One region of the Shewanella sp. 10N.286.48.B5 genome, then DNA from elsewhere that is predicted to be linked to it. Evidence: predicted binding sites of a transcription regulator. Region 1 holds the regulator's gene; the other holds the start of a gene.
What was found. Region 1 encodes FliA, which starts transcription of late flagellar genes. Its sites were predicted from a motif close to CTAAAGNTNNNNNNNNNNNNGCCGATA; they were not measured.

Region 1 (4,220 bases):
AAATTGCTGCCAGATTTGCCGCTCATCATGGCCCAGAACAAGTTGCGTTAATTACCACAGATCATTATCGTATTGGAGCCTTTGAGCAATTGGCAACTTATGGCAAAATAATGGGCTGTCCAGTTAAACAAGCACATGATTTAACTGAATTAGAACAAATTCTTTATCAGTTTAAGAATCGTAAGTTAGTATTGATTGACACTGCGGGTATGGGGCAACGAGATTTACGCCTTTATCAGCAGTTAGATGATTTGATGGCAAACACCAGAATACCCATTCGTAGTTATTTGGTGATGTCGGCAACCTCTCAACGAAGAGTGTTACTCGATGCCGTAGAACATTTTAAAAGAATCCCGTTATCTGGGTGTATACTGACAAAATTAGATGAGTCAGTATCTATTGCTGGCGCATTAAGTGTATTAATCCAAAATGGGTTGCCACTAAGTTATGTTACTGATGGGCAACGTGTTCCAGAAGATATGCAGGTTGCCGATACGCTTTCATTAGCAAGACAAGCGTTAGCAGCACTTAACGAAACAAAACCTCAAACGTCACCTGACACTGCGTGGTCAAATGACATGGCCTATGCATTCGAGTAAAGATATGACCCGAGATCAAGCAAGTGGTTTACGTATGATGAATCAACCAAATAACGATAAAGTAAAAGTAATTGCAGTCAGCGGTGGTAAAGGCGGCGTGGGTAAAACCAGTGTGTCGATTAATACCGCGGTAGCACTTGCTGAGAAAGGCAAACGGGTTTTAGTACTCGATGCCGATTTAGGACTCGCCAACGTTGATGTGATGTTAGGTATTCGAGCTGAGAAAAACTTATCTCACGTATTATCTGGCGAAGCAGAATTAGACGACATTATTGTTCGAGGCCCGAAAGGCATTGGTATTGTACCTGCCACATCAGGCACTCAAGCGATGGTGGAATTGACCCAAGCGCAACATGTTGGATTAATTCGTGCCTTTAGCGATATGAAAACCCAGTTTGATATTTTAATCGTTGATACCGCAGCGGGTATCTCTGATATGGTGCTGAGTTTTTCCCGTGCCTCACAAGATGTATTGATTGTAGTTTGTGATGAACCGACATCAATAACCGATGCCTATGCCCTGATCAAAATATTAAGTCGTGAGCACGGTGTGTTCCGCTTCAAAATTGTGGCAAATATGGTGCGCAGTTTGCGAGAAGGCATGGAGTTATTCGCCAAGTTAAGTAAAGTAACCGATAGATTTTTAGATGTGGCTTTAGAGCTTGTTGCGACAGTGCCATTTGATGAAAATTTACGTAAATCAGTACGTAAGCAGAAGTTGGTTGTGGAAGCATTTCCAAAATCACCAGCAGCCATTGCTTACCACGGTTTAGCCAATAAAATTATGAGCTGGCCTGTGCCACAGCAGCCTGGTGGTCATCTAGAGTTCTTTGTTGAACGTCTTGTTCAGCGCAAAGAAGTAAAAGAGGATACACCGAGTGAATAAAGCCGCCGCGTATACTCAGTTTGATAATAAAACCTCAATTGTTGAACAGTATGCACCGCTGGTAAAAAGAATTGCACATCATATGTTGGCAAGGCTGCCAGCATCGGTACAACTTGATGACTTATTGCAAGCTGGGATGATGGGGCTGCTGGAAGCATCATCAAAGTTTGATGGCTCTAAAGGCGCCAAATTTGAAACCTTTGCTGGGATCCGAATTCGTGGTTCGATGATCGACGAAATTCGCCGTGGTGATTGGGTGCCGCGCTCGGTACATCGTAACCAACGCCGTGTTGCACAAGTTATCGATGAACTGGGTCAAGAATTAGGTCGTGATGCCAGAGATACTGAAATCGCAGAAAAATTGGAAATATCTCTTGAGGAGTATCACCATATTTTAAACGATGTTTCAGTAGGAAAAGTTATTGGGATTGAAGACTTAGGTGTTTCAGAAGATGTGATTGTGTCTGATGAATTAACTGAGGATGAAAGTTTTGATTCTTTAGCCGAAGTGCAGTTTAAATCGGCATTAGCACAAGCAATTACCACATTACCCGAAAGAGATGCGCTAGTTTTGTCGCTATATTATGACGAAGCGTTAAATTTAAAAGAAATCGGTGCCGTTCTTGAGGTCAGCGAGTCGCGTGTTAGCCAGATTTTAAGTCAGGCAATGCTGCGTCTCAAAGGCAAACTCAAGCATTGGACACAGGTATAATTACTAATAAGAGCAACGAATTAAGCTCACCGGAGGAAACCTTGGACAAGAATATGAAGATACTGATTGTTGATGATTTTTCAACAATGAGACGTATCATAAAGAACTTGTTGCGAGACTTGGGATTTAATAATACTCAAGAAGCAGATGATGGCAATACCGCACTACCGATGTTACAAAAAAGCGATTTTGACTTTGTCGTAACCGATTGGAATATGCCGGGTATGCAAGGGATTGATTTGTTAAAAGCCATTAGAGCTGACGATTCATTAAAACACTTGCCAGTATTAATGGTAACAGCAGAAGCAAAACGTGAACAAATTATTGCCGCAGCGCAAGCTGGCGTTAATGGCTATGTGGTTAAACCTTTTACCGCAGCAACGTTAAAAGAAAAACTCGATAAAATCTTTGAACGTTTAGCCTAAGCAAAGGATAAGTTATGCAGGCAGCAATATCAGGGCTCATAGATCTTGAGCAAGCCCAGCAACTTGTTAAATTGCTTGAAGATGGACAACAAGAGCAAGCTGATGCGGTCATTCGTGACCTGTCAGTGCCAATACAACGTGAACTGTTTGATGAAGTTGGCAAGCTGACCCGTCAGTTACACAGTTCACTAAATGACTTTCAATTGGATACCCGTCTGGTTGAACTTGCTAACCATGAAATACCCGATGCAAAAGAAAGACTCAACTTTGTCATTGATATGACAGAGCAAGCTGCAAATAAAACCATGGATGCAGTTGAAGAATGTTTACCTTTGGCCGATACAATAATAAATAACATTCAATCGGTCACGCCAATGTGGGACAAATTGATGCGTAGGGACATTTCCTTAGTGGAATTTAAGTCCTTGTGTCATGACGTTCAACATATCATGTCCCATAGCGAACATGATTCAAATCGACTAAGAGAACTGCTCAATCAAATATTGATGGCGCAAGATTTTCAAGATTTGACTGGCCAAATGATCCGCCGAGTTATTGACTTAGTCATCGAAGTTGAAAGCAGTTTAGTGTCTATGCTGACAATCTTTGGCGAAAATGCAGCCGACTCGGATCGAGTCATTGATGATAATAAAATTGAAGCAGAAGGCCCTATCTTAAATGCTGACACCCGCGAAGACGTGGTGACTGGCCAAGATGAAGTGGATGATCTGCTATCAAGTCTGGGTTTCTAATTAGGAGTCAAATTTAATGTCTTTTGATGTTGATGAAGAGATACTCCAGGACTTTTTGATTGAAGCTGGTGAAATTTTAGAGCTTCTACAAGAGCAACTCGTCGCTCTTGAAAATAATCCTGATGATGCTGATTTACTGAATGCGATTTTTAGAGGTTTTCATACTGTAAAAGGTGGCGCAGGCTTTTTGAGCTTAGGCCCTATGGTCGATGTGTGCCACGAAGCTGAAAATACCTTTGACTTACTGCGAACGGGTAAGCGTCAAGTAAATGCCGAATTGATGGACATCATTTTGCAAGCTGTTGATGCGATTAATTCGATGTTTGCACAGACCCAGCAAGGTCAGCCACAAGATGATGCCGACGCCGACTTATTAGCTCGTTTAAAGCTGTTAAGTTCTGGAGCGCCATTAGCCTCAGAGCTTGCCAGCACGCCCGAAGACGCGTTAATTGCTGAAGAGGCTTTAATTGAAGAGGCTTTAATTGAAGAGACTTTAATTGAAGAGACTTTAGCTGAAGTTGAGCCGATTGCTGAAGACTCTGAAGCATCAGTGGGCTCTATTGATGATATCGACGAGAGTGAATTTGAAGCCTTACTCGATGCACTTCATGGCGCAGGAAACAGTCCTACCTCTAATTCAACAAAAGACCTTATTGATGATACCTCGAGTGCTTCAGTCGCTAATGGTGACACTGCTGTTGCCAGTGATGAAATCAGTGATGATGAGTTTGAAGCCTTACTGGATGAATTGCACGGCGCTGGTAGTTTTAAAGCCGCGAGTACCCCAATTGCAGAAGTAAAACCTGCGGTAATAGAACAAGATCCAATTGTTGATGGCGATGATAT
Region 2 (4,220 bases), 530 kb from region 1:
CTTGTGACTTGTTCTACCGTAGAGTCTGGTGCGTGTTGACAAGCAGTAAGTGCAGTTCCAAGGACAATGGAGAGTAGTGAACCCTGTAATAAGGGCATTTTTATTATCATTTTAAGCAACCTTCTTTTGCATTGTGGCTTCATGCCTGAAAGTAATATACCTCAAAATATAATTATTGCGAAAATCTGTATTTATTTAGGGATTACAAGACTATTTCATAGGCTTATCACAAGATAATTTCGAATAAAAATAATTAGCCAGGTACTTTAATTGAATAACTTAACAATTGATTATCATCCAATACCGCACACTTTCGACTAAATATGCACGCCAGATGATTATTCATTTACTTATAGCGCTATTACTTCATAAATGGGTGCTTAAACGCTAAAGCTCAACCTAAAGTCACATTAGTTTTTTTAATGCGAAGTCGAAATTTTTCTAGTTTGTCAGCTTAGAGCAAAGTCTCTAATATACGCCTTGTTTTCAGGACATAGCTTATTAAGTTGACATAGCTTACTGAGTTATAGAAAACCAAGAACTTCTAGTTGATGTATCCCAATACCTCAACTTATCCCTGGTTCTTATGCTTGACTTCCTTCCTTGAATTTGTGAATACAAATTGTTTGCCCGCTTACTTTAAGCGGGTATTTTTTTGCCTATTTTTCGAGAATAATACAGAAATAGTAGAGACAAAAAAGGCCTAATCACCCGACTAAGCCAATTAGAAAATTTATCATCTGTAGGTTAAATCGTTTTAGAAATTTTAATCACTACTCGACGGTTACGATCTCTTTCTTCAGAGAGTTGATTCGATGCAACATGGCGTCTTTCACCGTGACCGGTTTTATGGATTCTGCTTTGCTCAATGCCACTGGCAACTAATAAATCAGCCACAGAATCGGCCCGTCTATCCGATACCCTTTGGTTAACCGAACGCCCACCATAACTATCGGTATAAGCGTCAACAAACACTAGCTCAACATCAGAGTCATAAGATAAGTATTCCTGCACTCGGTTTAATTGAAGCTTAGAGAAACGGGTTAATGCGGTGCCGCCTGCTTCATAGTTAAGTACAGTAAATGCGATATCGTCAAAACTATAAGGTAATAGCGTAGCCAAACAAGAACGGAATTGACGATATTCACCACCAAAATTAGCTGCTGATAACCCTACCGCGACTTTATCAGTGCGGTTATACCAATCAGCATAATAAAAAGTCGGCTGCATGCCTTTACTTAATTCAGTCAGCATCGACCAAGCTGCTTTACGTGGCACTTCACCGTTAAACTGCTTATGGTAAGTTAAGGTGGTGATCTCTTTTGCATTAACGCCTGGGCGCCATTGGGGCGCTTTACTTATCAGTTGCGCCTCGGTGATTTGATCGGGTTTATTCCACATATCAAGACTAAAGTTCAAATTTAAGTCTTTACCAGCACGACTAGTGAAAATAGCTTTGCCGTATGCAGGGATGTCATGTTCAAGCCGACACTCTATCGGGCTATTTTCGCTTAGGCGCCACATAGAGTCATCAAGAGACGCAACATATTGTTGTAAATCAGCTTGTGCTGAAGATACAAAACAAAAACTGCTTACTAAAAGTAATTTACGCCACATAAAAACATCCCGATTGCTGATCACATATTTTTTATCGGCAGTATTTAATTTTCCTTTAGCAGAATTATTCGCCGATCAAACATGACACCGAGGCGCAGTTTTAGCATAATAGCCGCCAGAATGAAGAATGAGGTTTTTAATGAGCGATATCTGCGACGCAAACAAATTCAAACACCGCTTTAGAGGTTACTTCCCTGTAGTTATCGATGTCGAGACTGCGGGATTTAATGCTGCAACTGATGCGTTGCTAGAAATAGCTGTCACCACCCTTAAAATGAATGATGATGGCGTAATCGAATTGGATAAAACCATTCACTTTCATATCGAGCCTTTTGAAGGTGCCAATCTTGAACCAGAAGCCTTAGCATTTAATGGGATTGATCCAACCAATCCATTACGTGGTGCTATTGACGAAAAACAAGCATTTCTAGAAATATTCAAGATGGTTAAAAAAGCGCAAAAAGCTGCTGACTGTCATCGCTGTATTATCGTTGCCCATAATGCAGCATTTGATATTGGCTTTGTAAATAAAGCCATTGAGCGAAATGATTTAAAACGGTCGCCATTCCACCCTTTTGCGACCTTTGACACCGCAACTCTTGCAGGTCTTGCTATTGGTCATACGGTATTAGCCAAAGCCTGTAAAATGGCCGGCATTGATTTTGATAATAAAGAAGCGCATTCCGCCTTATATGATACTGAACGTACTGCTGAACTTTTTTGCTATATCGTCAATCGATGGAAAGCGTTAGGTGGCTGGCCTATGCCAGTTGCAGAAGACACTGAAGATTCTTCTGCAGAGCTTGATACCAGTGCTGTGACTGCGATAACACCTACAGCTCAGTAGTCATGCATGTTAGCTGTTTGCAAAAATATAACAGCTTTAAAAAAGAGAAACTGTGGACTAATTAAGTCCCAATAACAAAAAAGCTGCCATTGGCAGCTTTTTTAGATCTAACTAGCTAATAACTTAAAGCTGGTCAGAATTATCTTTTAAGTAAGAAGCAACACCTTCAGTGGTTGCAGTCATACCCTTGTCGCCTTTTTCCCAACCAGCAGGACAAACTTCACCGTGCTCTTCGTGGAATTGTAATGCATCGATCATACGTAGCATTTCATCAACGTTACGACCTAGTGGCAGATCGTTAACAACTTGATGGCGGACTTGACCTTCTTTGTCGATTAAGAAAGACGCACGGAAAGCAACACCAGCTTCTGGATGCTCAACATCGTAAGCTTTACAGATTTCATGCTTAACGTCAGCAACTAACGTGTAGTTAACTTCACCAATACCGCCTTTATCTACTGAAGTATTTCTCCAAGCGTTGTGTGAGAACTGAGAGTCAATTGAAACACCAATAACTTCAACACCGCGTTTAGTGAATTCTTCAATACGGTGATCAAATGCGATCAACTCAGAAGGACACACGAAAGTGAAATCAAGTGGGTAAAAGAAAACAACAGCTTGCTTACCTTTAATAGCAGTCGCTAGGTTGAAGCTATCAACGATTTCACCAGTACCAAGAACCGCAGCGGCAGTAAAATCTGGGGCCGGACGGCCTACTAATACGCTCATTTTATATCTCCATCTATGGATTGAAAAAAATTTAAAACAATGCCTGTTAATCTGGATGGCATTATACCCGAACTGCAGCAATATGCGAGATAGCTCGCATTAATGCATACCTAAATAGATATATTGTTCTCATATTTGAGCTATACCTTACCCGTTATTGATAAAAGAGATAAGCCCTTTATGCTGAAAAGTATTTCAGCTGCTGATAAATGCTCCATATTAAAAAGATTCTGTGACATGAAGAATAAAAATAACATCCTCACAAGCCTTGTTACAAGAATCATAAACCCCAATCACAAGCAGGCAAAACATTTAAACTCGTTAGAGATAAACTGGACATGTATACCTATACAGATAAGAATAAGCTCAGAATAATTATCTAAAACACAACTCAATAAGAATTAATTAATATGAATGCCGTCGTAATTGCTGTCACCTTAATGCTCGCATTAAGTCTTATGCGTGTGAATGTTGTCATCGCGCTCACCATTAGTGCCCTCGCGGCTGGCCTATTTGGTGGATTAGATATACATCAAACCATCACCGCTTTTAATAATGGTCTCGGTGGCGGAGCACAAATTGCGTTAAGTTATGCACTTTTAGGTGCCTTTGCTGCTGCGCTATCACACTCAGGTTTAACCACGCTCATTTCCCACAACATCATTAAAAAAGTGGGAAAAGAACCAAACAGCACCAATACCTTAGTGGTTCGTTGGTTGATCTTAGCGTCAATATTAATCATGGCCATTAGCTCGCAAAATATTTTGCCTATTCATATCGCCTTTATTCCCATTTTAATTCCGCCACTATTACATGTATTAAGTAAGCTCAACATTGATCGCCGCTTAGTGGCTTGTATCATCACTTTTGGCTTAGTTACCACCTACATGATTTTACCCATTGGTTTTGGTGGTATTTTCTTAAATGACATCTTGTTAGCTAATTTAAACAATAACGGCCTTGGCGCTGTTAAAGAGCAAATTCCAATGGCAATGATGCTACCCGCTCTTGGAATGATCACTGGCTT

Region 2: a site for FliA is predicted at 1,650-1,676, ahead of BCU57_RS04350 (flagellar protein MotY). Genes of this name have one in related genera too.

The regions. Positions count from the first base shown of each region.
Region 1 is NZ_MCVG02000001.1:473,455-477,674, forward strand. It holds gene flhF (flagellar biosynthesis protein FlhF) at 1-599, shown strand, start outside; gene BCU57_RS02050 (MinD/ParA family protein) at 604-1,485, shown strand; gene BCU57_RS02055 (RNA polymerase sigma factor FliA) at 1,478-2,197, shown strand; gene cheY (chemotaxis response regulator CheY) at 2,239-2,622, shown strand; gene BCU57_RS02065 (protein phosphatase CheZ) at 2,637-3,374, shown strand; gene BCU57_RS02070 (chemotaxis protein CheW) at 3,391-4,220, shown strand, end outside.
Region 2 is NZ_MCVG02000001.1:1,004,190-1,008,409, reverse strand. It holds partial or broken gene BCU57_RS04355 (prolyl oligopeptidase family serine peptidase) at 1-110, opposite strand, end outside; gene BCU57_RS04350 (flagellar protein MotY) at 748-1,617, opposite strand; gene rnt (ribonuclease T) at 1,757-2,464, shown strand; gene BCU57_RS04340 (peroxiredoxin) at 2,588-3,193, opposite strand; gene BCU57_RS04335 (Na+/H+ antiporter family protein) at 3,604-4,220, shown strand, end outside.